One region of the Alkalibaculum bacchi genome, then DNA from elsewhere that is predicted to be linked to it. Evidence: riboswitches for the same ligand, from Rfam matches in the RefSeq annotation. Region 1 holds a riboswitch; the other holds the start of a gene.
The links. A riboswitch is a leader RNA that binds a small molecule or an ion and turns the genes downstream of it on or off. The one in region 1 is predicted to bind glycine.
Positions count from the first base shown of each region.

Region 2: it holds a riboswitch for glycine, as region 1 does, so the genes downstream of both, DES36_RS07285 (alanine/glycine:cation symporter family protein) here and DES36_RS01735 (ACT domain-containing protein) in region 1, are expected to answer to the same signal.

Region 1 is NZ_QNRX01000002.1:51,460-68,111, forward strand. It holds gene DES36_RS01695 (sporulation protein YqfD) at 1-866, opposite strand, end outside; gene yqfC (sporulation protein YqfC) at 878-1,162, opposite strand; gene DES36_RS01705 (GatB/YqeY domain-containing protein) at 1,530-1,970, opposite strand; gene rpsU (30S ribosomal protein S21) at 1,982-2,167, opposite strand; gene DES36_RS01715 (histidine triad nucleotide-binding protein) at 2,288-2,629, opposite strand; gene mtaB (tRNA (N(6)-L-threonylcarbamoyladenosine(37)-C(2))-methylthiotransferase MtaB) at 2,639-3,943, opposite strand; gene DES36_RS01725 (16S rRNA (uracil(1498)-N(3))-methyltransferase) at 4,222-4,953, opposite strand; gene prmA (50S ribosomal protein L11 methyltransferase) at 4,955-5,896, opposite strand; glycine riboswitch at 6,458-6,549, shown strand; gene DES36_RS01735 (ACT domain-containing protein) at 6,779-7,048, shown strand; gene DES36_RS01740 (PFL family protein) at 7,062-8,420, shown strand; gene DES36_RS01745 (regulatory protein RecX) at 8,743-9,549, opposite strand; gene DES36_RS01750 (pyrimidine-nucleoside phosphorylase) at 9,906-11,225, opposite strand; gene DES36_RS01755 (hypothetical protein) at 11,584-12,192, opposite strand; gene DES36_RS01760 (FAD-dependent oxidoreductase) at 12,448-13,725, opposite strand; gene DES36_RS01765 (sulfide/dihydroorotate dehydrogenase-like FAD/NAD-binding protein) at 13,722-14,705, opposite strand; gene DES36_RS01770 (histidine phosphatase family protein) at 14,983-15,573, opposite strand; gene cobS (adenosylcobinamide-GDP ribazoletransferase) at 15,596-16,327, opposite strand; gene cobU (bifunctional adenosylcobinamide kinase/adenosylcobinamide-phosphate guanylyltransferase) at 16,340-16,652, opposite strand, start outside.
Region 2 is NZ_QNRX01000008.1:20,828-37,479, forward strand. It holds gene aroC (chorismate synthase) at 1-927, shown strand, start outside; gene DES36_RS07235 (chorismate mutase) at 915-1,196, shown strand; gene aroE (shikimate dehydrogenase) at 1,239-2,057, shown strand; gene DES36_RS07245 (shikimate kinase) at 2,054-2,569, shown strand; gene DES36_RS07250 (ATP-binding cassette domain-containing protein) at 2,770-3,456, opposite strand; gene modB (molybdate ABC transporter permease subunit) at 3,440-4,111, opposite strand; gene modA (molybdate ABC transporter substrate-binding protein) at 4,178-5,005, opposite strand; gene DES36_RS07265 (helix-turn-helix domain-containing protein) at 5,197-5,718, shown strand; gene DES36_RS07270 (uroporphyrinogen decarboxylase family protein) at 6,238-7,239, shown strand; gene DES36_RS07275 (GTP pyrophosphokinase) at 7,284-7,958, opposite strand; gene DES36_RS07280 (biotin transporter BioY) at 8,255-8,797, opposite strand; gene DES36_RS07285 (alanine/glycine:cation symporter family protein) at 9,010-10,404, opposite strand; glycine riboswitch at 10,511-10,593, opposite strand; glycine riboswitch at 10,597-10,671, opposite strand; gene DES36_RS07290 (DUF8180 domain-containing protein) at 10,943-11,263, shown strand; gene DES36_RS07295 (GNAT family N-acetyltransferase) at 11,439-11,693, opposite strand; gene DES36_RS07300 (hypothetical protein) at 12,049-12,258, shown strand; gene DES36_RS07305 (ribonuclease Z) at 12,518-13,471, shown strand; gene DES36_RS14790 (hypothetical protein) at 13,520-13,672, opposite strand; gene rlmN (dual-specificity RNA methyltransferase RlmN) at 13,882-14,955, shown strand; gene DES36_RS07315 (4Fe-4S double cluster binding domain-containing protein) at 14,942-15,607, shown strand; gene DES36_RS07320 (chromate transporter) at 15,776-16,363, shown strand; gene DES36_RS07325 (chromate transporter) at 16,360-16,652, shown strand, end outside.

The DNA of each region.
Region 1 (16,652 bases):
ACTAAATCTCCGATATGTATTACTCTATTTATTTTATAGCGATCTTCATCAATCATTTTATATTTTCGTATATCGTATTTTTCTGTATAATCTACTAAACCCATGACCTTAGCCTTAGCGTGAATCTGATTGAAAAAGATCTCTTCTCCTTCATCATTTTGTTTAGAGGTGACTATTTCACCTTTTACTAATAAATCTCCTTTTTTCACTTCTTGATCTACTTCTACATTAGCAGTACCGTTGATAATTAGAATATCTTTAATAATAGCATCTTTTTTAGCTATAAGATCTACAGGAAGGGATTTATCATATATTTTTTCTATCTTTTTTGCCTCTACTAAATCAATAATAGCTTTCGTCCCATTAAATTCAATATCTATATATTCAAAGTTTTTATAATCGTTTAAAAAAGATGTTTTAATTTCTTCGATATCTACAGTACCTTTTAATTTCCAAGGTTTTAAACCTCTACTTGCTATATCCTCTATAATTTCATTTTTATCTACAGTGATATCACCCATTACATCGACGGTTAATACTAAAGAAGATATAAAACAAATGCCTAGTAAGACAAGAAAAGAAGTTATGACAAAAATTTTTCGCGTTTTTACTCTCCATTTCCATAATGTCATTCCTGATTTTCTTATGATTTCAATAGTACAAGATAACTGATCCGATAATTCAGAAACTTTTTTGTAATCCCCTATCTCTATTTTCGCGCTTATTTCCTCTGAGCTTATTCTAAAAATATCCCAGATCAAAATATTATTATGGTGGATAAGATTGATTAATCTCTCAAGATGTCTGCCTTTTATGTTAATAATAACATAACCTCTAATATAATGCCATAACTTAACAATGATCAAGTTAACACCTCCTATCCATCTATTTGTACACTCTCAAGCTTCCCCTCTAAGAGCACTTCTTCTTTAATGATATTTCTAATAAACAGATTTTTGCCAGTTATTACGATAATGCCAATTTTGGAGTTGACTCTTATTTTACTCTCACTGTACTCTATTATACCCTTATGATTTTCTATCCGAATTTGTGTACTTCCTACCATAGTCACTTTCGGCAGATTTAAGGTGATTTCCTTTGGTAACTCTAACGCATCACTTACATTTTCTTTTATATTTTCAATTTTCTCTTTTTTTCCCATAGAACCCCTCCATATGGTATCTCTCCATATGGTATCTTATGTTTAAGAATTTGTAGATATGACTTAAACATCATTGGCAGCTGCCAATGATGAGCAATCAGCGATCAGCTACTAGTTTATTGCATTCCTTTCGGGTCATTTAGAATTAGTAGTAGCATTTGCACAATAATTCACACATTGTTTAATGTATATAAGTAGAACTTCTTATTAAATAAAATAAATCAGAAGACAGAATATTGCGAGGTGGGATTAATTGACTACAAATGATAAGCAAGATACATAAAGCATTACAGCTACCTTTGGTAGCCATTTTGCTGGTTGATAGCTAAAAAAAGTCCGAGAACGCAAGTTCTCGGACTTTTTTAAACTACAGATTTTCTTTTACTATTTTATTGACCATTCCACCGTCAGCACGGCCTTTAATCTTAGGCATTACTATGCCCATGATTTTGCCCATATCTTTCATGGAGGTTGCGCCAACTTCATTTATCGCATCAAGTACAATGACTTTTAGTTCTTCTTCACTTAATTGTTGGGGAAGGTATTCCGTTAAAACTTCGATTTCCCTTTCCGTTTGATCGATTAAGTCTTGCCTATTTGCTTTTTGAAAATCTATAAGCGCATCTTTTCGCTGCTTTACTTGTTTCGAAATGATGCCGATAATGTCATCTTCAGACAATTCTCGTCTTTCATCTTTTTCGACTTGAAGTATTGCTGCTCTTACTAATGTGATGGCTGATTTTGCGATTGTATCCTTATCCTTCATTGACTGCTTTAAGTCAGCGACTAATTGCTCTTTGAGGGACATGTAAACACCTCTTACCTAAACTTTTTAGTGTTTCTTTTTCTAGCAGCTTCAGATTTCTTTTTTCTTTTAACACTAGGCTTTTCGTAATGTTCTCTTTTTCTAACCTCAGACAATACACCTGCTCTAGCTGTTTTTTTCTTAAATCTGCGTAGAGCATTCTCTAATGATTCACCATCTTTAACTTTTACTTCAGACATTTTCCACCCTCCCCTCTACTACATTAATGTAACAGATTGTTAGAGTTATTGCTACTATCGTAATAGCGGGCATTTAACACTATTATTATATAATATACAATTATATCATGTCAAATAATTCTAACCTGGAGGCCAACCCAAATTTCTTCCACCTAATAAATGATAGTGTAAGTGAAGTACCGTTTGTCCTCCATCTTCACCACAATTATTTACTAATCGAAATCCAGTATCTACTATGCCAAACTTTAAGGCTAATCGATTTGCAACAGTGTGTATTTGGGTGATGATTTCATTGCCAGCTGGTACGGTAAGCACGGAATCGTAATGCTCTTTTGGTATAAGCAAAAGATGTATAGGTGCTTGAGGATTAATGTCTTTTATGGCTATTACATTATCGTCTTCATAGACTATTTCGCCAGGAATTTCTTTACTTGCAATTTTACAAAACAAACAATCGTCCATATAAATCTCCTATTCTTTATGGATTCCATTGACAAAACCTGTACGTATTTCTTTAATCTCTACAGGAATTGTTTGATTGATCATATTTTTATTACTCTGTATTTTTACCAATATATAATTTGTAGTATGTCCCTGATAAATATTATAATCTTCTTTTGAGCTTTGTTCAATCAATACAGTCATTTTTTTACCCAAAAATTGTTTATAATACCTTTTTTCCAATTTGTCAGAAAGTTGAATAATTTCTTTACTTCTCTCTTCTTTTATAGACTCCGGTATTTGATTATCCATCTTTGACGCAGGAGTACCTTGCCTTTTTGAATATTTAAATACATGGAGTTTACTAAAGCCAATTTGATCAATAAACTCGTAGCTTTCTCTGAAGTTTTCATGGCTCTCTCCTGGAAATCCTACCATTATATCTGTGGTCAAAGATGCTTGGGGAAAAACTTTTCTAATATTATCTATAATGGTTTTATACGTTTTTGTGTCGTATTTACGATTCATTTTCTTTAGTACTTCATCACTTCCGCTTTGTAAAGATAAGTGGAAGTGGTCACACAATTTATCGATATCTTCTAAACCCATAATAAACTCTTCGTCTAACAACATAGGTTCTAAGGAGCCAAGACGAATACGCTCTATACCTTCTATCTTATTTAAACCTTTTAGCACATCAATTAAAGTAACACCCTCTAATTCTCTACCATAAGAAGATACATTAATACCCGTTATGACGATTTCTTTATAACCTTGTCCTGCTATTTGCCTGCCTTCTTCAAGAATATTCTCTATACTCCTGCTCCTTACTGGACCTCTGGCATAAGGAATAATACAATAAGAGCAAAAATTATTGCAACCCTCTTGAACTTTTATAAAGGCTCTCCCATGATCTTTTACCTTAGATATTTTTAATTCTTCATATTCTTTTGTCTTCATAATATCTTGTACAATATCTATATTGTGACCAGATACCTTTTTTTCTTCTACTAATTGGACAATTCGATTTCGATCTTGATTGCCTATAATAATATTGACTTCTGGAATCTTTTTTAGATCTTCAGGAGATGTTTGAGCATAACAACCTGTTACAGCTACTATAGCTTGAGGACTTACTCTCTTTGCCTTTCGTATCATCTGACGAGACTTTCTATCACCTACATTTGTTACTGTACAAGTGTTAATGATATAAACATCTGCTTGTTCCTCAAAACTCACTATTTCATAACCTGCTTTTTCAAATAATTCCATCATCGATTCAGTATCATAGGTATTTACTTTACAACCTAATGTATGAAAAGCGGCGGTTTTCATCTATATAAATTCTCCTTTTCTCTTAAATGCGTGGAATGCTGAAAGCGGAAAGCTGAAATTTAGCCACCAGTGGTGGCTGTTTTGAAAGATTCTTCGCTTTGCTCAGAATGACTAGGGTATTAGGTAGGGCTGGTGCTGTGAGACTTTAATTGCCAATGCTCATTCTCTTGGCTCTAGCTTATTCTCTTAGCTCTAGCTCCTTCTTTGTCATTCTGAGGCTTTAGCCGAAGAATCTTTAGTTTTTAAGTTTTTGCTGACCACCTGACCACCTAACCACCTTATAATTCAAAATGATAAACTAGCATAGAAAGTGCAGCCATGCCGGCTGTTTCCGTTCGAAGTATTCTTTTCCCTAAGGAAATGGATTTTGCTTTAAGTTCTTTTAAATACTGAGCTTCTTTTTCGGATATGCCGCCTTCTGGTCCGATTAATACGCCTATTTTCTGTACTTTATTATGTGCCTCTAAAATTTTTTTTAAATTGCTATCATCTTCATTTTCATAAGCTATAAGATTCAAATCATTTTTTTCAAATTCTTTATCTATATTTTTTAGCTTTACAACAGGCTTTATTATGGGAATAATGCCTCTCTTAGACTGCTTTGCTGCCTCTTCTGAAATTTTTTGCCATCGTTCGATTTTCTTATTAGCCTTTTTATCCATTTCTACAATCGTCCGCTCCATAATCACTGGCACAATATTTGTCACACCTAATTCAACTGTCTTCTGTACAATTAAATCCATTTTTGTAGCTTTAGGAAGACCTTGGTATAAGGTTATTTTAACTGGCATTTCAGAAGAATTTGTAGTTTTTTCTATGATTTCTAATAAGACTTGATTTTTGTCTATTTCTTGTACTGTGGCTATATATTCTAAACCCTTTCCATTGCTCAGCTCTACCTTTTCGCCTATTTTCACGCGCAAAGACTTGGTCATATGTTCATGATTTTCACCACTAATATATACTTGCTCGTCTACAATTTGATGATCTTCTATAAAAAAACGATGCATTTTATCCCTTATATTGAGCCATTATTGCCGCCCATTCTCCCATTCGTTGAACTTCAATTATTTCAAAACCATTACTTAGAAGACTATCTACTACTAATTCTACTTTACTTAGTATGATACCTGAAGAAATGAAGATTCCATTTTCCTTTAAACAAGGCTTTATTTGATCTGCTAATTTTACAATGACTTCCGCTAGAATATTGGCTACTATTACATCTGCTTTTTCATCTACTACGTCTAGAAGATCACCTTGACGAACATCGATAATTTTATCTAAACGATTGTGAATTGCATTTTCCTTAGCTACCTGTACTGCTAGAGAATCTACGTCTACTCCTATTACCTTTTTGCAATTGAGATTTGCTGCAGCCAAAGATAATATTCCTGATCCACAGCCTATATCAAAGACTATATCTCCTTCTTTTACGTGTTTTTCTAAATTGATGATACAAAGTTGAGTTGTCTCATGTAAACCTGATCCAAAGGCCATACCAGGATCCATTTCTATAATCAGATCACCTTCCTGCGATATATAGGGCTCCCAACTTGGTTTTATGATAAAATGTTGTCCTATTAAAGTAGGTTTGTAATATTGTTTCCACGAATTTTCCCAATCATCTTGATCCACTTCTGTAATTGTAGTTTCTACATTTCCCGTATTCAAACCAAAAGAAGGCAATTGATCAATCCTTTTTTTAATCTGAGCAATTGCTTCCTTTACATTTTCCGTTTCATTTATATACCCTTTAATTATAGAAACCTCTGGATCCATGTTTATTAAATCATCATCTATATAATCCCATAGTACTTCTTTGTTCTTTAATATAGATAAATTGTTTGGTGACTCTATTACTACTCCATCTGCACCAGCTTCATAAAGAATATTAGATATTGCTTCTTCTGACTCTGGAGTAGACTTTATCTTTATTTCCGTCCAAATCATTGTAATTCCTCCTAGAAAATACTATTGGTATATTATATATAAAGGAATTTCTTTGGTCAAGTGATAAGGTGGTATGAGGTGGTCAGGTGGTAAGCAAAACCAAAAAACAAAAATCAAAACCTTAAAAGACATAAAGTGAAATGGTTGGACGGTTGGATGAGAAAACCTTAATCAGCGGAATGCTGAAAGCGGAAAGCAGAACTTTTAAGTTGAAATGTTGGTATGTTGTAAAATTGGAAAAAGTAATTAGTTGGCTATGAAAGTATACTGGCCTTCAGACGAGATAAAGTTGGGAACGGTGCCTCACCGTTGCAACGTAACTGTTATCACAGTACTGATAACTTGTAGCTGTCCTTTTGACGCGTGAGGTATGACCCAAAAAACTGAACGCTGACGGCTGGTTGCTGATGGCTGATTTATCTGCTTTCCACGATAGGGTTTACAAATTCAGAAAATGAATTTACATTTTCTTCGTCCAATGCTATAGTTATAAATATAATTCATTATTCTACAAATAACTACATACTAGCTGGGTGAAATTAACGGGTAACTTTCGTTAATGGACAGGACTCTGGAGAGACTTCTAAAAGCACCGAAGGGGATAAAGCCATATTATGGTTAAAACTCTCAGGTAAAAGGACAGAGACAAAAGTATATTTTAACTTAAAATTTAAATTTACTTTTTCTTTGAGACTTCGGTCTCATTTTCTTTTTGGCTGAAAGCGGAAAGTATCTCATATTTATTAGCCCATCGCGGTCAGAGTTCCGCTTTCAGCATTCAGCTTTCAGCATATTAACAAGTTATCACTAAGTTTCTAACTTATGAGAAATACAGAAAGCTAGTAGACGTCAACTAGCGAAAATTCATGGAGGTGCTTTCATATGAAAGGTGTTATTACAGTTATCGGGAAAGATAAGGTAGGAATTATTTACAATGTTACAAAGGTACTAGCAGAGAAAAAGGTCAATGTAGAGGATATTAGCCAAACGGTTATGCAGAATTATTTTACTATGATGATGATGGTCAATCTTTCAAATATGGATTGTGATTTTAAAGAATTAAAGGATTCTTTAGAGGCATTAGGAGAAGAAATTGGATTGTCTATAAAAGTACAGCTAGAAGACTTATTCAAGTCCATGCATAATATTTAAGGAGGGTAATTTAGTGAGCTTTTACAGTAATATTTTTGAAACACTTCGAATGATAGAAGAAGAAAATTTAGATATACGAACGACTACCATGGGGATTTCTTTGTTAGATTGTATCGATTCTAGTGGTGAGCGCGCTAGACAAAAGATTTACGACAAAATAACGAATTATGCTAAAAACCTCGTTAAAGTTGGCAATGAAATTGAAACAGAGTTTGGTATTCCAATTATTAACAAAAGAATCTCTGTTACACCAATAGCTCTTATCGCAGCTGCTAGTGATGACAAAAATTACACTGCTTTTGCCAAAACCTTGGACAAGGCTGCTGAAGAAGTAGGTGTAAATTTTATTGGTGGATTTTCCGCATTAGTTCAAAAGGGCTTTGCAAAAGGCGATGAAATTCTCATTCATTCTATACCTGAAGCTCTAAGTGAAACAGAGAGAGTCTGCTCCTCTGTTAATTTAGCTAGTTCAAAAGCGGGTATCAATATGGACGCAGTAAAGCTTATGGGTAAAATCATAAAGGACACTGCCTATTTCACAAAAGATCGAGATTCTATTGGTTGTGCAAAGCTCGTCGTATTTTCTAATGCTGTAGACGACAATCCTTTTATGGCTGGAGCTTATCATGGTGTAGGAGAACCAGAGGTCGTCATCAATGTGGGCGTCAGTGGACCAGGTGTAGTAAAATCTGCATTAGAAAAAGATAAAGGTGCTCCACTAGATATCGTAGCTGAGAATATAAAAAAGACTGCCTTTAAAATTACTAGGGCAGGTCAAATCGTTGGAAAAGAAGTTTCTTCTAGACTTGGAGTTCCCTTTGGCATATTAGACTTGTCCTTAGCTCCAACTCCAGAAATTGGAGACAGTGTTGCAAGAATTTTAGAAGAGATAGGTTTAGAAGCTTGTGGCACCCATGGCACAACTGCATGCCTTGCAATGCTTAATGATGCAGTGAAAAAAGGTGGAATTATGGCCTCTTCTTCTGTTGGCGGACTAAGTGGAGCATTCATTCCAGTCAGCGAAGACGAAGGAATGATTCAAGCTGTTTTAAATGGAGCATTAACTTTTGACAAATTAGAGGCCATGACAAGTGTATGTTCTGTAGGATTAGATATGATTGCAATCCCTGGAGACACTCCGGAATCGACAATTTCCGCTATTATTGCGGATGAAGCAGCAATTGGTATGATTAACCACAAGACAACAGCAGTTCGCCTCGTTCCTGTACACGGTAAAACCGTTGGAGACACAGTGGAATTCGGTGGACTTTTAGGCTATGCACCTATTATGGCTGTTCATAAATTTAGTTCAGAAGACTTTATCAATAGGGGTGGCAGAATACCTGCTCCGATTCATAGTTTTAAGAATTAAACAAGGTGGTCAGGTGGTCAAATATGCGACTTACGTCGCAATGAATAATTAATAATGAATAATGAACAATGAAATGCACATGAGAGATTTACCCAAAAGTGACATATTTGTACTGCTCAATGTTCAGTGTTCATTTTTCAATATTCATTTTAGCTTTTAATCCTCTTTAAGTAGTTATCTTAGGTCCGCTTCGCGGACCTTTCTTTAAGTGCCGAAAGCACCATTGTTTGACCCAAAAGGAATGCTCAAATCTGATGGCTGATTACTGGACCGCTGATAGCACGGTTTTTTCCGCTTTCGGCCTTCCACTTTCTGCATATTATTAATCATATAAATCTACAGAACTAAGGTATTTTTTAATCACATCTACATCATATCCTTTGCGATACAAAGCTTCCATGGTTTTTTGTCGAACTTCTCGGTCACTTAGATTCTTTCTTTTGTACTTTTCTATGTACTTGTTCCCCAATTTTTCGAGTCGATCCATAAATACTTGGTCGAATTCTGTTTCCCGGGAAATAATCTTGTTACTTACTGTCCTTATATCTTCTGATTGATAGCCTTTTTGTAGAAAATATTGGCTGATTTTTGCCACCTTGTCCCGATAAGGCAGTTGATTGTATTTATCAGTAGCTTTTTCCATTTGTTTTTCTAAGTGATATATCTCTAAATCGTGTGGATAGCATGATTGCAATTGTGCAATAACTGATTCTTCTTCTAAACCCTTTTTTATGAGATAATACTTAATTTTGTTCTTAGATTGTCCTTCATTAATTTTACCTTTTATATATGTTTTAATGTATTGAGCATCGTTGACAAACTTGTAATCCTTTAGTTTGTCTAGAGTTATTTGAATTGTATTTTCATCAAAATCTTTGCCTAAAAGATAATTTTCTACCTCTTGTTCTGTTCTCATTCGAAAACCCAAATATTTTATTGCTAAATTATAAGATTTTTTTAAATTTGCCTGTTTTTGAATTTCTATAAGTTCTTTTTTATCTATTTCCTTTCCTACAGACAAGTGATGTAAAAAGATGAGTTCATCATTTACAGAACACAAAAATTCTCCATCAACAAAGAGATTATAAAATGTTCCATTCTTTTGTGGCTTTAGTTCTGTTATTTTCATTGCGAATACACCTTTCTTAGAAAGCGCTTCGCGCTTTCGTTCTACGTTTTAAGTTCTATGTTCTAAGTAAAAGCAAATATAATTTGCAATCAGCGTTCAGCTTTTAGTATTTTAGCTACCATTGGTAGCTGAATAATTTTAAGTTTTGACCATCAACTTTCTAAATCAAAATAATATTTTACAATAGATAAATCTTACTAAGGTCAAGCTCTAAGGTCTAAGATCCTTCGCTTGCGCTCACGATGACTACATAAGAACACTACTGCCTTAGTACTGGCGGATGGTCCCTGGACGCTGGTAGCTTTACTTCGAGTACGTACGTTTCCCCTTTAGTTGCTTACAATAATCTTAGACCTTTACTTTACATTACTTTTATCGTATATGCCATAAATAAGCTTTCTTTCTTCTATTGGTGTATCAGAGTACTGATAACATGTTTTTAGTTTTTCTATTGTTTGTTTTCCTCTTTCTTCATCATTGGCGTAAATTGTAGCAATAGCTTCACCTTTGTTTACTTGTTCGCCAACTTTTTTGTTTAAGTAAATCCCAACACCTAAATCGATTTTGCTTTCTTTATTTTCTCTCCCAGCGCCCAATAGTAAAGCACATGAGCCAACTTTTTCTGCTTCTATATGAGCGATGTACTGAGTATTATCTGAAATAAACTTTATTTCGTATTTTCCCTTAGGCAATGTTTCAGGATGAAGTACTTGTTCTTCTTTTCCCCCTTGTGCTTTAACAAGCTCTACGAACTTTCTAAAAGCTTCTCTGCTCTTGATTTTCTCTTTAATAAGATTTCTAGCTTCTTCACGTGTTACATTAAGTCCTGCTAATAGTAGAAGTTCTGAGCCTAATACAAGACACAATTCTACTAGATCCTCTGGACCTCCACCTTGTAGGACTTCAATAGCCTCTTTGACTTCTATGGCATTTCCCACAGTCCTACCTAAAGGCTGTTCCATATCAGATATGATTGCTACTACGTCCTTGCTCATATTTGTGCCAATATCGATCATTATCTTTCCTAATTCTACAGCATCTTCTTCTGACTTCATAAAAGCGCCATTCCCCATCTTAACATCTAAGAGAATTCCCTGTGCTCCTGAGGCTAATTTTTTACTCATTACACTACTAGCAATAAGGGATAGATTATCTACAGTTGCTGTTACATCCCTTAATGCATATATTTTCTTATCTGCTGGTGCTAAATCACCTGTTTGACCTGATATGGCTACGCCTATTTTATTTACTTGTTGGATGAAATCTTCTTCTGACATTTGAGTATTAAATCCTTCTATAGACTCTAATTTGTCAATTGTGCCTCCTGTATGGCCTAGTCCTCTACCTGCCATCTTAGCCATGGGTATACCACAAGAAGCGATTAATGGTGCTAAAATCAAAGTAGTTTTGTCCCCTACTCCTCCTGTACTATGTTTGTCCACAACTACCCCTTCTATTTGAGATAAATCCAAAACATCTCCTGAGTTCATCATCGCTTTAGTCAAATCAACTGTTTCTCTACGGGACATCTTTTTTAAAAATATAGCCATTAATAGAGCAGATGCTTGATAGTCGGGTATGGTTCCCTTGGTGTACTCTTTTACAAAATAATTGATTTCTTCCGTTGAAAGCTCTCCCCCTTCTCGTTTCTTCAGAATAATATCATACATCCTCATAATAATACCTCCACTGTATAAAGTATGCGAACTAATTTTTTTAGCGTTTCATCTCGTTGCGAATCTTTTTTGAATGGGCTGAAAGCAGAAAGCTGAAAAATAAGCCACCAGCAACCAGCTGGTAGCGATCAGTGTTTTGGGTCATACCTTATGGGTCAAAAATACAGCTAATGACTTTTTCCAATTTTGAGCCCTTTTGATTCTAAGTGGCGACAAGCTAGTTTCTACAGATTTTTCGTCGCTACGATCCTCAGAATGACAAGCAAAGGGCTGCAATGAAGTGTAAAGTTAATCCTGCATTTTGCATTTTGAATTCTATATCACCTACAAAGTTCCGCTGTCAGCTTTCCGCGCTCTACTAAATCAACTCTTCAAATCGATTTTCTGCTTCTCCCTTTGTCCAAATCACTTCCTTTTTGCCAAAGGAATAGATTAAAATATTGTGTTCCAAATCTATTTTCCAGTGATTTGCGCTCTCGTCGTAATAGCCCTCTAATAGAATCAACTCGATTACTCGATTATTATTTTCAAAATACTCTTTATAGGTTTCCATCAAATCTCCATCAAGGTATTTTGCATAATCTATAGCCATTGCTTTTAAAACCCATTCGTACCTTATATATGTTTTAATTAATAACCTAGTCAAATATTTTTCATTTATAAATAAATAATCTTTTTTCTTAGAAGGTGTATAATCCTCAACTAATAAACTGTAATTCTCTTCTTTTATCCATTGGAATTGTCCTTTTTCAATTGCTGGCGCAATAAGAGATATAAAATCTTCATCTGAAAGCATTCGTAGATACATATCGATTTCCGTATCCTTTAATTGTCCTTGACGATCTGCTGCCTTTATAATATCTGAAAAATTATTACGATTTAAACTTATTAGATTTGGTGACTCTTCTTTAAAACGAAATAATAGGTCGACAGTTGCATTTTCTAATATATCCGTTATATCTACCATAGCAATACCCCCTAATTTAGTTTTAAGTAGTAAATTCTAAGTTAAAGTATTTGTTTAGATGGTTTTATATACAACTTAGAACTTAAAACTTAGATCTTATTTATATCATTATAAAGTTTATATATAAAATATTCAAAAAAATAAAAACAATAAGGTACCCAAAGGCGACCTTACTATTTTTATTATAATATTTAATAAATGTTTTATGCACATGGTGTTCGCTATAGTGATAATTCTATAAAATAATATCTTATGCTACACTAATCTTTGAGCAAAAATATTTTCTAAATTTGATTTCTTCACTCTACTGCTAATCTCTTCACTATTAATGCTATATAAGCCTAATTCCTTCATTCTATTAAAATAACCCGCACCTGCAAATGTATATCTCTTTCTTTTTCCTTCAACAGTGTTCGTCATTTCACTTTCATAAGCTAGTAAATCTCCAATTGCTATGCTTCTTGGTAAGATAAGAAGAGGCATTCCAAGATGCCATCTGACTGCATTGTGACCTGCAAGAGATCCTGTACATATGGCTTCCGTGTGACCGACAAACAAACCTGATTTTTCACCTGCACAGAAAAGATTATTTAATCCAGCTACTTTCATATTATTTTCTCTGGGCGCTACAGAAAGATAACGGATAGAGTTTCCTTTTCCGCCTGCATATGGATCCATATACTGTGCTTTTTCTAAGCCTTTAATTTTTCGAAGTTTTTCAAGAGGATAATAGGAAGTCATCAGTTTAGCATGACCTGTATCTAATAAAACCACGTTTTCAGCAAATTCTTTTAATGCGTATTGCTGACATACCTTTTGGTTCAATTTATCCAAGTTTATATCTTCTGGTGGAACCTTTAGAACAACCACTCCTGTCTCATCTAATTGTCTTATAATTTCTGGTGATAAAGTTTCTTTTCCAAGCTTACAAGATCCGCTAAAAGCGCCATAAATATCTTCTTCTCTTTCCCCTTGTAAATCAGGGACTCCAGCTCTTGAACTAATACTTACTCTAGGGCCAAATGCAGGGCACCTGAGAACACACATAGAACAGCCATTTCCATACCTAAGACAATTGCCCATAGGTCCAGTAGAGCCTGTAGTTTCTATAAATACATCTCCAGAGACAAAACTTCCATCGTATAAGACAATTCCTACGATATGATCTTCTTCTTTTTTTACATCAATAACTCTAGTTTTAAGGAAAATTTTGATGCCCATGTTTTCCACATATTTTTTTACCATAGGCTCTATAATATTTATATCATATAACCAAGCGTGTTCGTGACCTGGAAAATCGATGTTTTTATGTCTTGTAGCTTTATCTGTTATAGAGATCAAATCTCCTGCACCTAATGCAATCAATTCTTCTGCTGCGGTATACCTTCCGTTATTTCTCATAATACCGCCAATATTACCTAAACCTAGGACTAAATCTGTCTTTTCATAAATTTCTACATCTGCACCTGCTTTTTTTGCCGTTATTGCAGCTGCCAAGCCAGACCATCCACCACCTATTATTACAACTTTCATATATTTCTTCTCCCTTCAAAAATATATTCTGGGTCTGTTTGTAATTTGCATAATCTTTTTACTACGTGTCCTTCGAATCTTGTGGTGCACGCTCCACAGACCCCTTGACCGCAGCACATTTTTGCATTATTACAGCAAGATGTTTTCGTTCTCCCATTAATATTTTTTAATATCTGTAGAATCAATATATCTGGCCCAGAAATATGAATATGCCCTACCTTATGATTTCCAATAAAATCTTCTAGTTTTTCCCCAAAACCCTGGGTTAAATCACCTTTATAAAGAGTTTCTATCTCTAATACATTACAAGGATATTTACGCAAAAAATCTTTGATAAATACATCTTCGTATTTTCCCTTGTCTATTACGAGGGATATATTATTGTTTTGTCTGTAGAGTTTTTTGAGTACTGGAATCATTGGAGCCAATCCAATAGCCCGAGCTACTAAAAGGACATTTTTGTTTTTACAAGTTCCTACATTCTTTAAACCTAAAACCCCATTCCAAAATGGACCCTTTACTAGTAATGTATCTCCTTCTTCTTTCTCATAAATTTTTTTTGTCTTAATTCCCTCAATCTCAATAATCATAAGAAGCCTATTCTTTTGAATATCACTCTCTACGATGGATATAGGAACATCAAAGTATTCTGTAGTTTCTGGTGTCCTTAAGAACGCATAGCTACCAGGAGAACACAGTTGTTTGCACAATTGGTGATTTGTTTCAATCACAAATTCTACTAAGCCCTTTTCTATTTCCCTTTTCTGAACAATTACACCTTTATACGTTTCTCGCTCCGCTTTAGACTCATTGTTATTCCAAATGAGTTCCTGATAAATACAAGTCCCCTTCCAATTCTTGCAATCACAAAATTCTTTTCCTTGTAATTGTGAACAAAGGATACATTCATTGGTTTCCGCCAAATGACAAGGACAATAGGGTGTCCCTGCGTCAATACAGTCAATCATCTCATAATTCATATATGTACCTCCTGTAACAACTTAATATTAATATATAAATTTATGTGGTTAAGTGTTACAAAAATCAGCGATTAGTCACTAGCACCAGTCACCAGTCCTCTAGGGTCAAGTCTCATGGGTCAAAACTTCACCCCCCCTGTAGATAAAAACAACTTAATAGTAGCTAATTCTAAGTGTAAGACTTTTCTCTTAAAGGACTTTACGGCTACTATTAGTAGCTGGTGGCTGGTGGCTGATCGCTGGCAAAATAAAAAGAGCGCGAAATTTCGCGCTCTTTTTATTTTGCCGCACTTGTCAAAGTCTTTAGCATGCCATAACCCTCTGTATAAGAAATCTCTACAATTCCTGCTAGGGGTACGTGAAAATGCCAGCGGTCAAGAACCTGTAAGTCTAAAAGATGAGTCATGATGCTTTGTACCGTACCTCCGTGACATACAATCATACATGAACCTTCTTCTTCTTTTATGGTATCGATAAAAGAGATTACTTTATTGTGAAAGGATTGAAGGCTATCTCCTTTTGGGATGTGATAATTTAAGTAGTCTTTTTGCCAATCGTCCCAATGTTCCTTATACTCCTTAAGAATGTCCTGGAAATGATAACCTTCAAATATTCCAAAGTTCATCTCCGACAGTTCACTAATTACTTTTACATCTGTTAAAGTATCTTCTCCAACTTTTTTTGCTATCTTTAATGCCCGAGAAATAGGACTTGAATAAATCTGATCCACTTTATATTCTTTTAAAGCATCCGTTAGTTGAACAAATTGTTCTTTTCCTCTTTCTGTATACTCTACTTCTGTAATACCTACAAATTTATTTTCGTAATTTCCAGTAGTTTCTACGTGGCGAACTAAGATAAATTCCATTACAATTCCTCCTTACCACTTATTAACCGACGAAATACCATGTGAGATAAGATACAAAAAGAAAGACAATTTGATTTAACTCGATCATCATGCCTACGGTATCCCCTGTCATTCCGCCTAATTTATTCTTAAAGTACTTTATAAAATAAGCACTCATGAGCATACACAGGGCAAATGGAATAAGATAAAAGAAATCAAATAATAAGATGATTATTGTCGAGAAAATAAGACCAAAAACTCTCTCCTTCCTACCCATTCGCTCCATAAATCCTTTACCTAAGCTATTGCCTTTTCTTGCAGACTCACTAAAAGATGCAGAAAAAAGGGCTCCTGTCCTTCCAATTATGGGGGCAATGATAATAGCATATCCGTCCACAAATTGATAAGAAATAAAATAGCCTAATACTAAAAGCAATAGTCCAATTGCACCAAATGCTCCCACCCGACTATCCTTCATAATTTCTAAAGTTTCTTCCCTACTCCGGTTACTGAGTACTCCGTCTAATGTATCCATAAATCCATCAATATGAAGCCCGCCAGTAAGCCATATGTACAAAAATACCAGCAGAAAGGCGCTAACTTGCCCTTCTACGTCTTTTAATAGATACCATAAAGCATATAAAACAAGACCTATTACCAGACCTACTACAGGTAGAAACTTCATAGAGGAATAAAAATCTTCTTCACTAACTTCCGATTTAATTTGTATTGGTAGCCTAGTATAAAAACTTAAGGCTATAAAGAATTTTCTCACAAGATCATCACCTTATTTAATCTTCATCTGTAGTCCACTGACGATAAAATATACATCATCGGCCCTAGATGCAATATACTGATTGATTCTTCCAACTATATCTCTATAGTAACTACCCATTTTGTAAGCAGGTACTAAACCCATGCCCAATTCATTTGTTACGATGATCATGTCTTTCTCATGAGATAAATCCAAGAGTTTTTTTACCTCTTCAATGATTTCTTTTTCTAATACATCTACTTCTTCTACTTCACATGTATCAAAATCTAAGCCAGAGTAAAACATGAGATTGTTGATCATAACTGTAACACAATCTACTAATAGT
Region 2 (16,652 bases), on a different contig from region 1:
AAAGAAGATGATGAAGTCAAAATATTAAGCGGTATATTCGAAGGAAAAACAACAGGAGCTCCACTTTGCGGAGTTATTTATAATAATAATATAAGATCAAAAGATTATTCTATACTAAAAGATACTTTAAGACCTTCCCATAGCGATTACCCTGCAAAAGTAAAATATCTTGGCTTTAACGATTACAGAGGAGGGGGACACTTTTCAGGGAGGATTACAGCCCCTCTTATGTTTGCTGGAGCAATAGCTATGCAAATGCTTCAAGAAAAAAATATTGTCATTGGAAGTCGCATTAAGAGCATTCATAAAACAAGTGATGTGAGAATCGATTACTCTAATATAAATGAAACATTGCTGAAAAAGTTAAAAGAGATGGCATTTCCAACGCTTTCAGAGGATATTTCCAATGCCATGGAAGACGAGATTATATATGCGAAAAACAGTGGGGATTCTGTAGGGGGAGTCGTTGAAACATATATTATAAATGTTCCAGCAGGGTTAGGTCAGCCGTTTTTTCATTCTCTAGAAAGTCAAATTGCCCAAATAGTATTCTCCATTCCTGCAGTAAAAGGGATAGAGTTTGGTGAAGGATTTGATATCGCAATGTGCAAAGGTTCGGAAACAAATGACCCATACACTTTAGAAAATGGGAAAATAATATGTACCCAAAATAGCAATGGTGGCATCCTTGGAGGTATATCAAACTCCATGCCAATTGTCTTTAGAACAGCCATAAAACCAACGCCATCTATATCACTACAACAAGATACCGTCAATATATTGGATATGAAAAACACTAAGCTTAAAATAGAAGGCCGTCATGATCCTTGCATTGTTCCAAGGGCTCTTCCTGTTATCGAAGCAGCTGCAGCACTGGTTCTATTAGATAATATATTGGAAAGGGAAGGTGAGGTATGGAAAAATTAGATTTATCAAAGACGAGAGAAGAAATAGATAAAATAGATAAAGAGATTACGTCTTTACTTGAGAAAAGGCTTACCATTGCATTAGATGTGGCAAAATATAAAATTCAAGATAATATGGACGTTTTGGATAGTGATAGGGAAAGACAAGTTATAGAAAAATGCATTGGTTATTTAAAAAATGAAAAATACGCTGAAAGCATAGAAAAAATATATATTCAAATAATGGACGCCTCAAAAGAAATGCAAAAAGAGTATATAAAAAACATATAGATGGAGTTTTAAGGGGTCATAGAAGAGAATAAGGGGGACGAAATGGAAAAATTATTTGGTTTAATCGGTGAAAAATTAGGTCATACATATTCTCCTATTATAAATAGCAAAATTATGGAAGAAATAAATATTAACGGTCATTACGGTACTTTTCAGGTTAATAACGAAAATCTTAAAGATGTAATTCCAGGATTAAAAGCTCTTGGCTATAATGGAATAAATGTAACCATACCTTATAAGACAGACATTATCAAGTATTTAGATAAACTTAGCCCTGAAGCTGAAAAAATTGGAGCCATAAATGTAGTTGCCATAGGTAGAGATAAAATGGCAACAGGCTACAATACAGATTATTATGGATTTGGCATGATGCTAGAAAATGCAAATATAAAAATATCAGGAGAAAATGCTGTAATACTGGGTACTGGCGGTGCATCAAAAGCAGTTGCCGAGTACCTTAAAGACAATGAAATCAAACAAATAATATTTGTTACAAGAGATGTGGCTACTGCGAAACAAAAATTTCCTGAGGACGAAATCGTTTCTTATGATGAGTTTGAGAAAATTGAAAATTGTTCAACCATCATCAACGCTACCCCTGTGGGTATGTTCCCTAATATAGAAGCTACCCCTATAGATAAGAAGTATTTAATGGGATTTTCACAAGCTGTAGATTTAATTTATAATCCTTCAGAGACCGTATTTATAAGGCAATCAAGAGAAGCTGGTCTTAAAAGTGTAAATGGTTTATATATGTTAGTTGCTCAAGCAATAAAATCACAGGAAATATGGAATGAAGTAGAGATATCAGATGAAACAATAATAAAGATATTAGCGTTTTTAAAGCAGGAATATCTATGAACAAGAATATAGTATTAATCGGCATGCCTGGTTGTGGAAAGAGCACTTTAAGTAAAATCATGGCTAAAAGGCTAAATAAACCTGTAATTGATATGGATGATTATATAGAATCCCATGAGGAAAAAACCATAAAAGAGATGTTTGACATAAGTGAAGCCTTCTTTAGAGATGTGGAAAGCAAATATTCTATTTTATTGGGCGAATTGAATTCTCATATTATTGCAACTGGTGGGGGCATTGTAAAAAGAAAAGAAAACATCACAAATCTTAAAAAGAATTCTGTTATTGTATTTATAAACAGGCCTGTAGATGATATTGTGGGTGATATTGATGTAAGAACGCGACCTCTTCTATCAAAAGGAGTAGAAGCAGTATATTCATTATATAATGAAAGAATTCATCTATATAAAGGGTATTGTGATATAGAAATAAACAATGTAGGGGAGATACAAAAGGTTGCTGACTTGATAATAGAGAAGGTTCAGTTATACAAAGTGGAAAATAATCAATAATACGAAAAGGCCCTCTATTTATGAGAATTCACTTATAAATAGAGAGCCTTTTATATTTAATTCGGAAAGTCCTACTTTTGACTCTAACTCCTACCCAGTCATCTTGAGTGTAAGCGAAAGATCTAGACCCAAAAGGAATACCGCAATGCTAATGACTAAAGACTAATGACTAGCGACTAACGCGCTGCAGGCGCTTTTTTTTAATTAACCCTCTTGCCATTTTCTAAGACGATTTTTTGATCTGCAAACATTTCACATTCTAAAGAACTATGGGTAATCAAGATAGTGGGAATATGAAAGTTCTGTTTAAATTGCTCAAATTCTTTGTACACAATTTTTTTTGTCTTTTCATCGAGAGCAGAAAAGGGTTCATCTAGTAGTAAGAGTTTAGGTCTAGTTACAATGGCTCTAGACAGTGCTACTCTCTGTTTTTCTCCACCAGAAATATTTCTAGGATATTTCTTCTTTAAGTGATCAATATGGAACGTGTTCATGACGGATTCACAGTAAGAGAGCAACTTTTCTCTTTTAGCTTTGTCTTTAAAATCAATCATATTTTTAATACCATATGTAATATTTTCTGCTACTGTCATATTGGGAAATAATGCATAATTTTGAAAGACATAGCCTATGTTTCGGTGTCTTGTAGGGATATTGATTTTGTCTATGTGATCAAATACAATTTGTTCGCCAAATGCGATTTTTCCGACCTCTGGATTTTTCAGTCCAGAGATAAATTTGAGAAGGGTGGTTTTCCCTGCACCAGACTCTCCTTGAACGACAAGGACGCCACTTTCGAATTCGTACTCTATATCCACACTAAAGTGATCTAATTGGCTTTTGATTTTAAAATAGGTATTCATTTGTGCATCACCCTTGTTTTCCAATATAATTTTTTCTCTTTAACCACGTATTTAATGCAAAGATTACGCTAAAGCTAAATACTACCATGATTAGTACTAGAGAATTTGCTATATCTGTATTTCCCGATTCTACAGCAAAGTAGATGGCTGTTGGCATGGTTTGGGTCTTACCAGGTATATTTCCTGCAATCATAAGAGTGGCACCAAATTCGCCTATAGCTCGGGCAAAAGATAAAATCACACCGCTGATAATACCTGGCCAAGCTAAAGGAAGTGTAACTGTCCTAAAGATTTTCCATTCGCTGCTGCCTAAGGTTTCGGCTGCTTTTTCGTAAATAGGATCAATGCTTATAAATGCAGACTTTGCATTTTGGTACATAAGAGGAAGGGAAACGACACAGGCTGAAATAACTGCACCGATCCAGGTAAATACAATTTGAATACCAAAGTGTTCTATTAAAAAATCACCTATTATTCCTCTTTTTCCAAAAGCAATTAAGAGAAGATAGCCTGTTACCGATGGCGGTAAAATCATAGGAAGTATGAGTATAGTCTCCCAAATGTTTTTTCCAGGGATATTTTTTCTGTTTAAGATATAGCCAAAAAAAATACCCAATACAAAGGAAAAAACGGTGGCAATGGATGCAATTTTTAAAGAAAGAATAATAGGTGATAACATGTTATGTAAGCTCCTTATGTATATGTGTAATGATTGTAAAATAACTATATGATAGAATATCGCAGACTATAATATTACAAAACCGTATTTTTCAAATACACCTTTTGCGTAATCTGTTTGTAAAAATTCATAGAAATCAGCTGCAGCTTCTAATTGTTTTCCATCTTTAATTAATGCTACCGGGTATACAATAGGATCATGGCTGTCTGCTGGCATATCAGCAACGATTTCACCAGTTTGAAGTAACATTGCATCTGATTTGTATACTAGTCCAAAATCCACATTACCAGTTTCTACGTATTCTAAAACTTGTTTTACGTCTTTTGCTAAGACAATTTTGTCTTTTATTTTATCTGTAATCCCAAGGCTTTCAAAACTTTGTTGTGCATATTTTCCGGCCGGTACTGTTTCTGGTTCTCCAATAGAAATACTTTCTACATGAGCGCTTGCCAAAGAATCTGTTCCTTTGATTACGTCTGCCTTTTCTTCAGATGCAATAAGGGTAAGTGTATTTCCAAGCATATCTTTCCGAGACTCTGTATCGATTAAGCCTGCTTCTTCTAATGCATCCATATGTGCCTTAGATGCAGAAACAAATAGATCACAAGGTGCACCTTCTTGAATTTGTTTTTGAAGGGATCCTGAACCTGCAAAGTTAAATTGTAAAGTGTCATTGTTTTCCTTAGCGTATTCTGTTTGAATTTCAGTCAATGCTTCAGATAAACTAGCTGCTGCTGAAATATTTACGGTAACACCTTTCTCATTTGATTCTTCTACTACTGGTTTTTCGCTTATGTCGTTATTAGCATCGTTACCTGTATCTGTCCTATTACAACCAGCGAAGAATAAAGTAAGAACTAATAAAAGTGTTAAAATAATACTGAATTTTTTCATTGGTTTTCTCCTCTTTCCTTATGATATAATTTCGTATAACTAACTAAACCAAATTAAAACAAATTTAAATCATTTAAAATAAATTATAGTGCACTCCCTTGTAAATGTCAATTGATAATTAATCAGAATGTAGTATAATAAAGGAGTAGACTCAATTATTATCTATGATAGAAGAAACGAGGAGGTTTCATATGCAAGAAGAAGTATTATATACTCCAGAGGAGTTAGCCAATAAATTAAAGCTATCAAAATATACAATTTATGAGATGACAAAAAGAGGCGATATTAGTGCTCATCACATAGGTAGGAGCATTCGCGTATCTCAAACCCAATTAGATCTATACCTTATGAATACTGGAAAAGCAGAAAATGTTTTTGACGGGGAAATTATTACGGAAGGAAATTTAAAATTTGCTGTTACTAATGGAGTGAAAATTTCTATTTCAACTGAGTTAGAAGGTCAGGTCAAAATAGCTATACGCTCCGAGGATATTATCATAGGTAAAGAAGCGTTTAAAAGCAGCGCAAGAAATGTGCACAAAGGTGTTGTAGAAGACGTAGAGGTTGATGACATAAGCGTCAAAGTTCTATTAAATATTGGAATACCTCTTCGTATACTTATTACAAAAGCATCTATGATCGAAATGGATATTAAAAAGGGAGACGAATTTTACGCCATATTTAAGGCCATGTCTGTTGTAGTGCTTAAATAGATCACATTCAAATCCGAAATAGGGGAGAACTTTGTTCTTCCCTATTTTATGTAAAAGAGAAGTCCTACTTTTGACATTGGCTCCTATGCGATTCATGTGAGCGCAAGCGATGGATTTTGACCCAAAAGGAATACCCTAATGCTAGGGACGAATTAATGACTATCGCCGAAAGTGCCGAAGGCACTTTTGGATTTTGTATGTTGGATTTCTTTAAATAATTTTTATGCAAAATCAATCACCATTTTTATTTTCAATAAAAATGTATATGTGTATCACTACATAAAATATCTCTTTTTTTAAAAAGTATGAAGAGGTGATATTGTAAAATTTAAGTATAGACAAAATTAAAAAAAGAACGTATAATTATAACTATATAAAATTCATCTTTGAAACTAAAAAACAATGTATTTAGAAAAGCTGTTCTAGTACTTTGTTTTAGTTGTGTAGTCAATGCAGGTCAGGTAATATCAAGGATGAATTAATGTTGAATTTAAAAATAATAAGTATCAGGAGGTAAATATGTTAACGAAAAGACAAAACCTTATGGAAACGATCACAGGAGGAAATCCTGATCGAATTGTAAATCAATATGAAGCTTTTGTGTGTACAGATGCAATTTACGGTATGATTATGGGTGACCCTATTACTGCTCAAGGGAAATCACCTATGCCAGGTGGACAACCTGAAAAAAATGCTTGGGGAATTACTTTTGCATGGCCAGAAGGTCATCCAGGTGGTTTTCCTGTACACGATGAAGCACACAAAGTAGTCAAAGATATTACAAAATGGAGAGATGTTGTCAAGGCTCCAAAGACGGATCTTCCTCCAGAAGCATGGGAACCATACCTACCAACAGTTGAAGCAATTGACCGCAATGAAGTTTTTGCTACAGCTTTTGTTGCACCTGGTGTATTTGAAATGTGTCATCATTTAATGGGGATGGATGATTGTCTTTTAAACTTCTATGAAGAACCTGAAGAAATGCATGCATTAATCGATTACATCACAGAATATGAATTGAGATATGCAGCAGAAATTGTTAAATATTACAAACCTGATTGCATTTTCCATCATGATGATTGGGGCAGCTCTAAAAATTCATTCTTATCACCAGATATGTTTGAAGAATTTATCGTTCCTGCTTACAAAAAGATCTATGGTTTCTACAAAGCAAATGGAGTACAACTGATTGTACATCACAGCGACTCCTACGCAGCAAATTTAGTACCTCATATGATTGAAATGGGAATTGATATTTGGCAAGGGTGTATTTCAAATAATAATGTCCCTGAACTCATTAAAAAGTATGGCGGAAAAATCTCTTTTATGGGGAATATAGACAACTCTTTGATTGACAAAGAAGATTGGACAAAAGAAGGCGTTGCAGCTGAAGTTCAAAAAGCTGTAGAGGAATGTGGAAAGCATTATTTTATTCCTTGTATCACACAAGGTGGACCGGGCAGTGTATACCTAGGAGTATATGAGGCAATAACGGAAGAAATCAATAGATTGAACAAATAAAAAATATATATTAAAAAAATAGATGAACTTCTTATAATGAAGTATCATCTATTTTTATTGTCCGTACTATTTATTTGTTTAATTCTTTCAATTTCATTGTTGAGAATTTCCATCCTTTTTTCTAGTTGAGCTGTAATAATGGCGGCTTCTCTAAGTTCGTCTATTAACTTTTGGGGAATATCTTTATTGTACTTATAAAAGATTTTATGTTCTAGACTTGCCCAAAAATCCATTCCAACGGTGCGAATCTGAATTTCAACATAAACTTCTTCTACTCCATCAGACATAAAAACGGGAATCTGCAAGATTAAGTGAAGGCTCTGATATCCGTTAGGTTTAGGATTTTTTATATAGTCTTTGCACTCGACAATCTTTAAATCTTTCTGGCTTTGAATCATTTCGCTTATTGTATAAATATCTGATATAAAGGAACAAACAATGCGAATTCCTGCTATATCCCGAATATTCTCTTTTATAGAAGCTTTAGAAATCTCTAAATCTTTTCTGTTTATTTTTTTCAAAATACTCTCAGGGCTTTTTACTCTAGATTTAACATGTTCAATAGGATTGTAGTCATGAATATATTGAAAATCTTGTCTTAAAATATTGATTTTTGTCATTACCTCTTCAAGTCCAAATCGATAGGACAATAAAAATCGCTTTAAATCTTTTTCTATGGTGTTTAGTTGCTCCATAGCTACTACTGGTTTTATTTCCATTATAAAGGTACCCCTTTTGTTTATTTATTAGAAAATGTATTGAAATCAATTCTATATAAGAAATTATATTGTATTTTGATAAAATAAACAAGATGCTACTCTGTAATGGAAACTTGATTGTATCGTCCGCAACTACCTTAGATGAAGTGGTAAGAGAAATCCTAGTGAATTGATGACATATTTATTCAATAGAAAATCCTACTTTTAACATTGGCTCCTGCTTAAGTCATCTTGAGCGAAGCGAAAGATCTTGACCCAAAAGGAATACCCTAATGCTAGTGACTAAAGACTAATGACTAGCGACTAATGCGATGCAGGCGCTCTTTTATTGGGTTTCCTAAAGCAATAGCAATACCTAATTTAATGCCATCGCCTAAAACATAAGGGATTACTCCAGCAAATAATGCAGCTTTAAAGGTTAGATTTGCCTGATATGCTAACCATAAGGTGCCTAATGCATATGTAGCCATAGTGCCTAGAATTAGCCCAAGGATTTGCATAGAGATCTTTCCATTAAATCTGTCTACAAAGTATCCTGCAATAAGAGCCATGAAAATAAAGCCAATGAGATACCCCCCAGTTGGACCTAATAGTTTTCCTGGTCCGGCTGTAAAACCAGAAAAAACAGGTATACCAACGAGCCCCATTAATAGATAAACTAAAGTACTAATGGTACTATTTTTACATCCTAATAAGATTACAGCAAAGTATATGGCTAGATTTGTAAAGCTAATGGGTACAGGGGAGAAGGGGATAGCCATAGAAAGTGGCCCTAATATGCACATCGTTGCAGTCATAAGACCCATAAAAGTAAGAGTAGTGGTTTTTTGATTTTTCATATTGATCCTTTCAAATATGTATTATTTATAGAATGATATCATTATAGTAAACTATAAAACCATTGTCAATCAAAAAAATAATCTTGGTTTACAATCAATGAACCAAGAAGTACATATACAAGGTTCAATCAAATAAAGAATAAGACGAGTTTATTACATTTTAATTCTTATTAAAAAAGGTAGATGACGAATCACCTACCTAAAATAATAAATTATATTTCATTTACAGAAGATATTGTTTTTGATAGCTTTGCTTTGCTTTTTTCTTTTGATTGCTGGAAGTAAATCTTCGTTTCATTATTTATAACATGTCTTAAACCTATGAGAGCGATTAGATTTGGTAAGGCCATTAGTCCATTGACGATATCTGCTAAAATCCAAATCAAATCTAATTTAAGAAACGCCCCTACAGACACTAACACAATAAAGATATATCGGTAGGGTTGAATCCCTTTTACACCAAATAAATACTCTGTACACCTTTCCCCATAGTAGTTCCAACCTAATATCGTCGTAAAAGCAAAGAAGATTAGGCCGATGGTGACGATATAAGATCCCCAACCACCTAAACCCTGTTTAAAGGCCATACTCGTCATGCTAGCTCCTGCATAATCGCCTTGCCATTGCCCTGTCATAATGAGGATTAAACCTGTCATGGTACATACGATAATGGTATCAAAAAAAGTTCCTGTCATAGAAATGAGCCCTTGTTTTACACAAGAATTTGTTTTTGCAGCAGCAGTTGCAATGGGGGCGCTTCCGAGTCCAGATTCATTGGAAAAAACACCTCGTGCTACTCCACTTCGAATAGCAAGCATTACACTTGCACCGAGAAATCCACCTGTTGCAGCTGTAGGAGTAAAGGCACTTTTTACAACTAGAATAATTGTTGAAGGAAGAGCTTCAATATTTAAACCAAGAATCAGTATTGAACTAGCAACGTAAAATACAGTCATGAAAGGTACGATAACCTCTGCTGCTTTAGAGATACTTTTGATTCCCCCTAGAGTAATCAGTGCAACGAGGACGGTGATGATTATTGCAGTGGCTAATATAGGAACATTAAAGGTAAGATTAACCGCTTCAGTGATGGAATTAATCTGCGCAAAAGTTCCGATACCAAATAGTGCAACTCCTATGCCAAAAAAAGCAAATGCTTTTGCAAGCCACTTATTACCTAAGCCTCTCTCTATGTAATACATCGGTCCACCGGACATTTCTCCGTTTTCATCTACGACTCTATACTTTACAGATAATAAGCACTCTGCATACTTAGTAGCCATGCCAAAGAAACCAGCTAACCACATCCAAAATAGTGCTCCAGGGCCACCTACTTTAATAGCAGTAGCTACTCCAACGATATTACCTGTACCTATTGTGGCAGCGAGAGCAGTACATAAAGCTGCAAAGCTAGACACATCCCCTTGTCCATCTTTGTCATCAGGATCCTTGGAAAACAGATAGCGCAAAGCTAAAGGCAGTTTAAATACCTGAATTAGTCCCAAGCGTAAGGTCAGATAGATTCCAGTACCTACTAATAAAATTAGTAGAGGGGGTCCCCATACAAAAGAGTTAATTTGTTGCAATACATTTGTTGCATTTTCCATTTTTATCCTCCTTTTTAATATTGAATTGTAAAAGAAGGCCTCTAAAAGACAAAGGGACCAAATCTACGTGATTTGGCCCCAAAATTCAATAACTTAAAAGATTAAGCTCTGTCCTTTTACCTGAGAGTTTCACTGATTAAATTTTTAATCAGCTTGCTCCTTCGGTGCTCACATTGAGGCTCTCCAGAGGTTCGTCCAATTATGGTCCTTTTGCCTGAAAGCGTAACTTCTTCGGCGGATGATACATCTCTCTCCCATAATCTTCATCCGAAATTCAATTGTCAGTAATACAAAATGTGATGATAATTATACCACCTCTTACAAAAAACCTCAACAAGTTAATGTAGTATACTTAAAATAAATGATTTGAATAATTAAAAATTCTTTACTAGGTATTTAGATAGAATTCTACTATCTTATGACAATAGATATAAGTATTGGAGACATGTATTTGCCCATAATAGGAAAAGCATTGAGCGCAATCTGCATTATTTTATGATATAATATATCTGTAAAATCACACGAAGGAGGAAAGAATATGGTTCACAATCACGATCATTCACACGAGCACGGTCATACTCATTCTCATGAACACAGTCACTCACATGATCACAGCCATGGTCATTCACATGATCACACTCATTCTCACGAATCAGTAGATGCTGATTTTAAGAAATTAAAAATACTTCTAAGTCATTGGGTAGATCACAACGAAGATCATGCAAAAGATTTTAGCGAGTGGTCTCAAAAGGCAATAGCTATAGGGAAAGAAGAAACAGGTAAAGCTATTGGCGAAGCCGTAGAATGCATAAAAAAGGCCAATGAATTTTTAGCAATAGCAAAAGAAAAAATAGAATAACTGATTTCTGAAGATGAGTAGGTATTGTACTACTCATTTTTTAATGATAAAAGTACACTTTTCCATTAAGTATTTATTTTAATACAGCTAACATACCTATTATTATTCATGACCTAGAGATTTTACATAGAACATACAATGTAAAACTTAGAACTAGGGATGACGAGGTCATCCCTTAAATAAATTTATCTGCAAAACTACATATCGACTCCACATAAAAGTGATTTCCTTTTGCATAATCTAAAGCTTCTTGAACTAATTTTTCACCTAAAGATTGTCCTCTGTAGTCGGGGGTTATAACAGTAGATAAAATCACAAAATTATCTGTATTATTTACATCGTATTTTAATTTTCCAATTTCGATTCCCATTTCATTTGTTATAATAAATCGATTTTGATTCTGCAAATGTTTGATTGTATACTTTTCCATATATCTGTCTCCTTTATCAAATTATGAATACAACAATCTAACTACCTATTCTTAGTTTTAGCTATATAATTATGAATATTCACAAAATCTGTCCTTTGTATTATATGTCATATCTACACCTCATTATTCTAATCTCAAAATACGAATACGCTAATTTTAATTTTTGATAAATTCAATAATTGTTTTGTTTTCCTATACTTACATCGTTTACTTTGGTTAAATAGGCAAAGAATAATACTTGTAAAGAATAAATTTATTTTGAAATTTATATTTTGAGAAATAAAATTTGCCTATTTTGAATTCATTTAAGAGAAGAACAGTACCGAGAAAATATTTTTATATGGAGGTCAATTATATGAAAAGCAATTACTCAGATTCAGAAAAACGTAGACTATTAGATCTAAAAGAAAACCTTAAGGACGTTGAGCTTGAGAAAAAAATGACATTTGATCAAGATGGGTTGCATCTATGGAGCAATGAAGTATCAGATCAATTTTCAGAGTTTGATAAGGAAATTGAAAGCTATAAAAAACAAATTGCAAAAGCAGAAAATAAGCATAAATAATAAAACCAGGACTTGCTATATAAAGTAAGTCCTGATTCTATATTCATACTAAATAAGTGAATATTACTTATTTAAAAAAGCAGATCAAAAGAAATATGCAAGGGATAGGAAGTTGGAACGCTAGGGTCTATGCTTTGATTTATCATAGTATTTTTCCGATTTAACCTCATATCATATGATATGAGTAGTAATATGAAATGGGGAAATAAAAAAGAGTATTGAGTAATTTATTAATACAAAAAATGATGAAGGTGAACGTATGATTACATTGAAGATATTAGGATGTGGTGGAGGAATGCCTATGATAAATAGATTTTTATCTTCCACCTTAATACATTACCAAGGTAAAAAAATACTTTTAGACTGTGGTGAAGGTACTCAAGTAGCTATGAGGAATAACAAGACAGGTTTTAAGAATATCGATATAATATGTATCACTCATCTCCATGGTGATCATATATTTGGTTTACCAGGTTTATTATCAACTATGGGAAATAGCGGCAGAACTTTACCTGTAACTATAATAGGGTGTATAGGAATTAGAGATGCAGTGAAAGGGCTGCTTAGTACAATAGCATATCTACCCTTTGAATTAATAATAATTGAAAATCCTAAAAATCCATTATCTATCACTCATTCATCTCATAGACTGGTGGTCGAAGAGTATTCCATAGTTAATGAAGCAGAAATCATTTTAAATATATTAGAACTAGATCATTCTTCATCCTGCATGGGATTTAGATTTGACATTATAAGAAAAGCTCAATTTAACCCAGAAAAAGCCATAGCTCTTAATATACCTAAACAATTTTGGTCAACACTACAAAAGGGACAGACTGTATCTTATGATAATAAAGTTTATGAGCCAAACATGGTATTAGAGAATAAAAGAAAAGGATTAAAAATTTCCTATATAACGGACACTCGTCCTATTGAAGCAATTTCAGATTTTATTAAAGGTAGTACATTATTTATTTGTGAAGGTACTTATGGAGATGATGCTGATTTAAAAAAGGCAATAAAAAATAAACATATGACATTTTCAGAAGCAGCAGGACTGGCAAAATCAGGAGAAGTAAAAGAATTGCTTCTAACACATTTCAGCACAGCCATAGAAAATGCAGAAATCTATAAAAGTTTTGCTGACGATGTTTTTGAAAATACTGTAATTGCTTATGATGGTTTTGTAAAGAAGTTAAGCTATAAACACTAGAAAAGCCACCTGTAACAGATGGCTTTCTTATGTTCTCTCTAGTGTTAGTTATTTTGTGAATAAGATTACTAACAACAAGAAGAAGAACAATAATGTTTCATTATCATCTCCGCAAATACCACAGTTATCAAATAATACAATTAACAATAAGAAGAACATTAATAGTGTAGAACAATCAAGTTCATCAAAAAAGCAAGACATTTTACAACCTCCTAATTATATTAAATTTCCATATATAGTACGTTAAATCATTAAAATTGGTGATAGCTTTTAATTATTTTTGTGCTAGGTTTTTAACCTGTATAATATGCGAATCAGCTGAGGCAATATGCGTCATATTTATAATATTATGATAATATGATATTATGATAGAGCAACAGTAGTTTTCATAAGCGAAGAAAGAGGACAAGATGGATAAAAGAAATATATACGATTTGACATATAGTGAATTAACTTATTGGATCATAGAGAAAGGTCATACAAAATACAGAGCATCTCAAATTTGGGACTATCTTTATCGCAAGAGAGTTTTTGAATTTAAGGATATGGTAGATCTAAAAGAAGAGTGTTTGCAATTACTCGAAGAACATTTTTATATACAATGTTTAACTTTATATGAAAAGCAGGAATCAAGTGATGGAACTATTAAATTTTTGTTTCAATTAAAAGATGGTCATTTAATTGAAACGGTTATGATGAAATACGAGTATGGTATATCTGTTTGTGTCACTTCCCAAGTAGGTTGTAATATGGGTTGTAGTTTTTGTGCAAGCGGTTTACTGAATAAAGAACGAGATCTTTCTAGTGGTGAAATGCTAGAGCAGATTATGGGGGTACAGCTTTATCTAGACAATAAGAAACAAGATGAAATGGTAAGCAATGTAGTAATCATGGGTATAGGAGAGCCCTTTGACAATTTTTCTAGTATTATAAATTTTATAGAGATTATATTAGACCACAAAGGTCTTGCTATTCCAGGTCGCTGTATTACAGTTTCTACAAGTGGCATTCCAAGTAAAATCTGTAAATTTGCAGAGATCAATTTGCCAGTAAACTTGGCCATATCTCTTCACGCCCCTAATGATGAAATGAGAACAAAAATTATGAAAATCAACTCCACATATTCAATAGAAAAGCTCATGGATTCGATCAAGTATTATATTAGCAATACAAAACGCAGAGTGACTATTGAGTATATCCTACTAAAGGAAGTAAATGATAAAAAAGAAGATGCTCTAGAATTGGCTTCATTGCTAAACGAAATAAAAGATAAAATTTACGTGAATCTAATACCTTATAATCCAGTAGATGAACGCAGCCAATACAATAGAAGTGAGCATTCTTCTCTATTGTCTTTTTATGATACCTTAAAAAAGAGCAATATTAATTGTAAAATACGTCATGAACATGGCACAGATATAGACGCTGCCTGTGGACAATTGAGAATAAAAACAATATTAGGTGATATACATGAACGGTCATGATTTAAAAGAATTTATGAAAGAATTGGGAATAAGCCACGTGGGGTTTAGTGATGTGGAGAAAGTAGTACCCTCAAATTGGTCAAGATATCATTATGCGATTTCTCTAGTGGTTCAGTTATCCAATGGAATTATTGATGATATTATAGATGAGCCAACAGATACATATTTTTCTCACTATCGCAGTGTAAATTATCATCTCAATGAAGTGATGTTAAAGACGACCATTGCTCTTCAAAATTGCGGGTTTGGTGCAATACCTATCCCGGCATCTCAATCATTACACAACAAATCTTATTATGGAGCCTTTCCTCATAAGACTGCAGCAACTCTTGCAGGTCTGGGGTGGATTGGCAAGAGTGCCTTATTTATTCATCATCAATATGGTCCCAGAGTTCGATTAGGAACCATACTAACAGATATGGAATTGCCAGTAGGCACTCCTGTTACAGAATCTTCTTGTGGTAATTGTAAAATCTGTGTGAATTCCTGCCCTGCTATGGCTATTCAAGGACAAAATTGGATCCAAGGTATGGAGAGAAAAGAATTATATGATGCTCATGGCTGTAGCACTCATATGAAGGAACATTACCAACATATAGGTCGAGGCTCTGTTTGTGGTATTTGCATTAAAACGTGTCCTGTAGGAAGATGAACTGCAAATATTGAACAAGACTTTTTTTAGTGAGTGGATTGGACCCCTACTGAAGTTTAGTCGAGTTCATATTGTAATTAACTGTCTTGAGCATACTCCGCCTATAGAGGTAATGTTCTTAAGGTGGATTCGCTCAGTGGTAAAATCACGAAAGAAAAAGGTGTTTATATGGTAGACAGAATAAAAAATCATCCATTGTGGAATCTATTTAAAGAGATTTTTTTAATTAGTGCTCTAACTTTTGGAGGGGGCTATGTTATTGTTCCATTGATGCATAGAAAATTTGTCGACGAATTAAAATGGATTAATGAAGAAGAAATGATTGATATCTTGGCAATGTCTCAGACGAGCCCAGGAGTCTTCACAGTAAATGCTTCTATTATGGTAGGTTATAACTTATTTGGTCTAAAGGGTTCTATTGTGGCAGTGACAGCAGCAGTTCTTCCACCCTTGGTTACAGTAGCCTTAATCTCAACCTTTTATACCCTGTTTAGTGACAATATTATTGTACGCAATGGATTAAAAGGCGCTCAAGCTGTAGTAGGCGCCATTATGATTAATGTACTCATAAATTACTCGGGAAAAATTCTAAGGGATAAGTATTGGCTTCCTATTTTGATTATGATCTTAGCCTTTGTTTTAGATTTTATGTTAAACATTAACACAGTTCTTATTATTTTCCTCTGCGGAGTACTAGGTACGGTAATACAAATGATTTTATTATCTAAGAAGATGGGAGGCTCAACCAAAAAATGATTTACCTATTACTATATTTTGAGTTTTTTAAAGTGGCCATTTTCACCTTTGGGGGAGGATACGCTTCTTTACCTTTGATCTACGATGCGGTAGTTCAAAATAATGCTTGGATTACAGCACAGCAATACGCGGACATCATTGCCCTAGAAGGAATGGCACCAGGACCTATGGCAATTAATGTTGCCACCTTTGTAGGTACTTTAATTGCAGGAGTGCCAGGTTCTATTATTGCTACACTAGGTCTGTGTACTCCTGCTATGTTTATATGTATTGTAGTAGCACGTTTTTA